2 linked regions of the Fodinibius salicampi genome follow. Each later gene encodes a partner of the first gene's protein in a complex. Links are inferred from orthologs where the notes say so. Each region holds a gene or a part of one and is shown on either strand. Other genes may lie near its edges.

The links.
Region 2: the proteins of trxB (region 1) and trxA are in contact, whole or in part, in a crystal structure (PDB 1F6M), measured with the Escherichia coli proteins. The link is inferred for Fodinibius salicampi from one-to-one orthologs.

What each region holds. Positions count from the first base shown.
Region 1 is NZ_BAABRS010000002.1:124,799-127,628, forward strand. Bases 50-2,824 are described here. They hold trxB (thioredoxin-disulfide reductase), read left to right. Parts: upstream 50-834; coding sequence 835-1,815; downstream 1,816-2,824. Other genes in these bases: ABEB05_RS08430 (Re/Si-specific NAD(P)(+) transhydrogenase subunit alpha), read right to left, coding at 50-575; ABEB05_RS08440 (DUF4342 domain-containing protein), read right to left, coding at 1,870-2,313; ABEB05_RS08445 (magnesium chelatase domain-containing protein), read left to right, coding at 2,516-2,824. Also shown: more of ABEB05_RS08430, read right to left, coding at 1-49; more of ABEB05_RS08445, read left to right, coding at 2,825-2,830.
Region 2 is NZ_BAABRS010000004.1:184,787-187,800, reverse strand. What follows is about bases 1-2,959. They hold trxA (thioredoxin), read right to left. Parts: upstream 1,669-2,959; coding sequence 1,333-1,668; downstream 1-1,332. Other genes in these bases: dnaE (DNA polymerase III subunit alpha), read right to left, coding at 1,785-2,959; ABEB05_RS14375 (efflux RND transporter periplasmic adaptor subunit), read right to left, coding at 62-1,141; ABEB05_RS14380 (efflux RND transporter permease subunit), read right to left, coding at 1-65. Also shown: more of dnaE, read right to left, coding at 2,960-3,014. UniProt on the Escherichia coli protein: Participates in various redox reactions through the reversible oxidation of its active center dithiol to a disulfide and catalyzes dithiol-disulfide exchange reactions.

The sequences.
Region 1 (2,830 bases):
ACGGCACCCAGTCGCTTAGCGGTAGCGATGGCCTGCAGGCCTGCTACTCCGGCACCCAATACCAGAACTTTAGCGGGGGCGATGGTTCCGGCTGCGGTCATCATCATGGGCAGATAGCGATCCAGTTCGTTGGCTCCAATAAGAGCCGATTTATAGCCGGCAATAGAGCTCATAGAAGAGAGCGCATCCATGTTTTGTGCGCGAGAAATGCGTGGGATTGCGTCCATACCCAAGGCAGTAATGCTCTTGGATTTTAGCAATTCAACGGTCTCTTCATTCTGAAGTGCCCATAAAAAGCAGATAAGAATCGTGCCTTCGGAAAGCGTTTCCAGGTCTTCAGAGGGAGGAGTTTGAATGCTGATTAGAATATCAGCAGACTTGAGTAATTCGGATCGATCATCCTGAATTGTTGCCCCTGATTCAATATAGGCATCATCAAGATAATTAGAGGCAAGTCCCGCCTCTTTCTCCACCACTACATCCAGTCCCAGATCTGTGAGTTTCTTTACTGTTTCGGGAATAAGCGCTACCCGATTTTCATGTTCCGCTGTTTCTTTGGGAATTGCAACAGTCACAATCAATAAATAAGCAGTTAAAAGTTAACGGCCATAACTTATGTAAAAGATTTACTTTTGCAAATACTTTTTAAAAGATCATATGGGATTATCTTTCCCGGCCTGAATTCCACAGTAAAAGGGTGAGAGTTGCATTCGGGATCTATAAATATTACTAATTCAATAGACTCTATATGCTCTATAAAAAATATCGACTCAATTCTTACGACTAATTTTTGTATTATTAGATGAATTTTGAAGAAGATAACTTTGACGACTGATGGAAGATATTGCAGGAAAAACATTTGACGTAGTGATTGTAGGAAGCGGTCCGGCCGGATTAACGGCAGCACTTTATGCGGCACGGGCCGATTTGAATCCAATTGTATTTGAAGGGCCGGAGCCCGGTGGGCAGCTCATGCAGACCACGGATGTGGAAAACTATCCCGGATACCCGGAAGGCGTGATGGGGCCTAAAATGATGCAGGATTTCCGGGAGCAGGCACAGCGTTTCGGGGCTGATACCCGCTATGGAATGGTAACTAATATCGATTTTGATGAACGACCTTATGCCATGACGATTGATGAAGAAGTCCAAATACAAGCTAAGGCTATCATCGTTTCTACCGGTGCTTCGGCCAAATGGCTGGGACTGGACAGTGAGCAACGCCTGAGAGGAAAAGGTGTTTCAGCCTGTGCTACCTGTGACGGAGCCTTTTTTCGGGATGAACATGTGATTGTCGTCGGAGGCGGTGATACGGCCATGGAAGAGGCTACATTCCTAACCAAGTTTGCCAGCAAGGTAACGGTACTTCATCGCCGCCAGGAACTGCGCGCATCCAAAGCGATGCAGACCCGCGCTTTTAATGATAAAAAAATAGAGTTCATGTGGGATACTGAGCTTGAAGAAGTATTGGGTGAGGAGGCTGTAAATGGCGTAAAAGTTATTAATAATGAAACGCAGGAAACTACCATCCTCGATGATGTTACGGGCGTATTTATTGCTATCGGGCATAAACCCAATACAGATCTGTTTAAAGGGGTTGTGAAGATGGATGATGTCGGATATATCCAGACTGAAGGACAGTCAACAAAAACAGGCATGCCGGGTATTTTTGCCTGTGGGGATGCAATGGATGCGGTATATCGACAAGCAGTGACGGCCGCGGGAACCGGATGTAAGGCTGCCTTGGATGCCGAACGGTACCTGGCAGAGGCAGAAGTAAGCGAGGAAGCTGTAGCCGAGCAACACTGGAAATGATTTCAGTGAACAGTGATCAGTTACCAGATAACAGCACAAAATGTTGTTCACTGTTTACTGGTCACTGTTACTTTTTCCTACGGTCTTATCTGTTCTTTCTTCCGTAGTTGAATTTTCTTCCATTTCGGGAGTTCCTGTTTCGTCTTCCCCTTCCTCCTCTTCTTCATCCTGAATTTCAATATATTCGGCTTCCACTTCGTATTCATCCGTTGATTCAGTTTCATCTTCGGGATAGCGTTCTACTATGATCTTTATATCATTCATCAACAGGGCGAACATGCTGATGGCCGAAACAATAGGGGCGATAATGGTGATTAAGGCGCTCCCGGCAAGTCCAACCGTTAATTGCGACTGAAACAATACCTTCCCATTTTTATCCTTAATGAGCACGCGTCGGGCATTTCCTTCCCTGATCAGTCGCTTTACCTGGGCGATAATCTCAGATATTGTTCCCTGTATTTCCTCATTTATGGTTTTTCTAGAGCTTGAGTCTTTCATAAAAATAGTACCTTTTTAAATTTTTTTGTAAGGAATAACCTCCTTAGAGGACTTACTTAATACGAAAATATATTGGTAAAGATTCATAAAACGTGCTAATCGGTCTGAGCGTTTGACTGGGATCCATTTAAATAATCTTCGGTTTCCTGGTAAGATAACACTACTACAGATTGGCCATAAAAAAATCATTGGAGGAGTTCCTATGCTATCAAGAGTATATTGTGCCTCAACTATTGGGGTGGATGCCAGGTTAATTGAAGTAGAAGTCAATAGAACGGGAGGGATGCCCAAATATTTTTTGGTGGGTTTGCCGGATCGGGCGGTGAGCGAGTCAAGTGATCGCATTGAGGCCGCACTAAAAAATTCGGGTGCGAGTTTTCCCGGGGGACGGATAACCGTGAATTTGGCCCCGGCTGATCTTCCCAAGGAAGGCAGTGCTTTTGATTTGCCTATCGCCTTAACCCTGCTGCATGTATCCGGACAAATTGAGACGGACCGTCTTGAGCAGACATTGGTT
Region 2 (3,014 bases), on another replicon or contig:
AATATGACTAATGAAAAAACCGTGGCCAGAACCGGGCGGCGTATGCTCAGTGACGATAAACTCATGAGGACCCCCTATCTGTACCAGAAATTTCGACCGCCATACCCTCGCGAACCTGTAAAAGACCGGTCGTCAGTACGCTATCACCGGGATTCAACCCTTCAACTATTTCAACCTGACTTTCACTTCGAATTCCGGTCTTCACCTCTTGCTTCACAACCTTTCCATCCCGATACAAATATATATATTGACCGCCTAATTCCGGAACAAGTGAGATCGTTGGTACTGTCAACGCATTGTCACTGCTTTCCAAAATAAGTTCAATATCAGCAAATGAACCGGGTAATAACAAGGCTTCTTTGTTATCACTGCGGGCCCGGATTTGCACTGATCGGGTATTACGCTCTATAGCTGGCTCAATGGCATAAATATCTCCCTCGAAAGACTGCTCGGCAGTCTGTACATCAAATACTATTTTATCACCATTTTGCACCTGATTGTAGTAACGTTCCGGAATAGAAAAATCAATCTTAACCGGATCAATATTCTGCAACGACGCAATTCTAGTAGTAGGCGATATATAGCTGCCGTCACTTACATATTTTAGTCCGACCCTTCCATCAAAAGGGGCACGAATTTCTGTTTTATCAATTTGGGCTTCAATAAGGTTAACTTCCGACCGAAGCACATTCACTTCATTAAGGGTAGCGTCATAATCTTCTTGGCTAATGCCCCCTTCTGCTAGCAATTTTGCCTGGCGGCCTTCACGCTGCTCTGCCAATGCTAAGCGGTGTTTTGCCCGATCCAACTGTGCCTGCAGCTCGCTATCATTTATTTTTATAAGCAAATCACCTTCCTGTACCGACTGTCCTTCTTTCAGAAAAATAGATGTTATTTTACCCGAAACTTCACTTCGTAAATCAACTGTTTCATTCGCAAGAATTGACCCGGTTGATGAAATTTTTCGCTGTAGCGTAGTAGGTTCTGCTACTGCCACTTCAACTTGCAAGGGATCCGACTGGTTCGATTGCTCTCCCTGTGCAGGACTACTAAAAAGTGGAGCAATTTTGGGATATGCTAACACTAAAAATAACAGCAGCACTCCCAGACCTGCTATCAAACGCTTTGTTCTTTTATTCATTTATTGATGAGTTAGAGAAATTACATACCTTTTGAAAATCGACAGTACCATTCCTGTTCAATAATTACAGGATTGAGTTTAAAATAAAATGATAATGGAGAGAAGTGAAGGTCATATTTGTAAAATGCGATTAAAATATCAAAGGCGGTGAATCTCTTCCACCGCCTCCAATACTAAAAAAGTGCACTCTTTTAGTTTGTAACCTGCGCTTCCAACTGTTTTTTAAGCTGGGCTTTAGGTACTGCTCCTACAATCTGATCAACTACTTCTCCATCTTTAAAAATGAGCAGAGCGGGTATACTACGAATGCCATACTTGGTGGATGTTTCAGAGTTAGAATCTACATCTACCTTACCTACCTTCGCTTTTCCTTCAAACTCTTCAGCCAATTCCTCTACAACAGGCCCGACCATCCGGCATGGGCCACACCATTCAGCCCAAAAATCCACCAATACAGGAGTATCTGCATCAGCATTTAATACTTCTTCTTCAAACGTTTCATCTGTGAGTTCTAGTGCTTTACTCATAATAACATTTTGTCCGTTAGTTAAAGTTAAATCCTTCGATTTAATTTCGATGTTAATATCTTATAAATTTACAAAACTATCATATCACTTCTTATTATACGACCTATTACAAAAATTTATCTTCTGCCATTCACGCTCCGTTTCATTTGAACAGAATCCTCGCCCAGCAGTGATTTCAATCCGCCGATTAACTCTTCATTGGGATCCACCACGTATTTACGCACATGCATGGCAAAAGGTCGCTTTGCCTCCCTGCTTAACACATTAAAGTGTACATTCGTTTGTCCTTGATTATTCTTGAAGAGATTAGCCATTTCCTGCAGCTCACTCTCATCTACCTGGGAAGTATCAATATCCAGCTTCAGCTCTATCTGATCCTGATATTTTTCCCGCATACTTTCGATTCGTTCAAAACTGTTAGCTATAATTTGGGGTTTCCCGCGGCGGGTATCAATACTACCATCCACGACGACTAAGGTATCGACCTGTATCATGCCTAAATTTCGGTCGTACACATCATTAAAGGCAATGACCTCTACCGTGCCGTGTAAATCCTCCATTTGCAAAAAGGCAAAGGGACGTCCTTTTTTATCGGTTACCCGTTTAACTTCCGTAATAATACCGGCACACCGAACTTCAGTACGATCATTGAGCTGTTCCAGTTCCTCAGCCTTTAAGGTATGGGAACAGAAGATACGTATATCTTCTTTGTATTTACTCAGTGGATGTCCACTCAGATAAAAGCCAATCAGTTCCCGTTCCTTATTGAGCCGTTCAATATTCGACCATGGTTTAATTTCCTGCAGCTCTGGCTCATCAATAGCAGAGGCACTTCCGCTGCCGTCTCCAAACAGATCCGACTGATTAGAGTTTTCCATCTCTTGCACCCTTGAACCGTAGCTGATAATCGTTTCCATATTATTGGACAGCTTTCGACGGTTTGGATTCAAAGAATCAAAGGCTCCCGCCTGAATCAACCCCTCAAGGGTGCGTTTGTTACAAACGCGAGGATCAATGCGACGGGCGAAATCATAAATCGACTCGTATTTTCCATTTTCTTTACGCTCCTTCACTACCTCATCCACGGCATTGGAACCCACCCCCTTGATAGCTTCCATTCCATACTGAATTCGTCCATCCACCGCTACAAACTTTCCGGCTCCCGTATTTATATTCGGAGGATCTACCGTAATGCCCATATGGTAGCACTCTTCAATAAACTTGGACACCTTATCAATGTCGCCCATATTGTGCGTTAAGACCGCGGCCATATATTCCGGCGGATAATTGGCCTTAAAGAACGCAGTTTGATAAGCTACAACAGAATACGCCGCCGAGTGTGATTT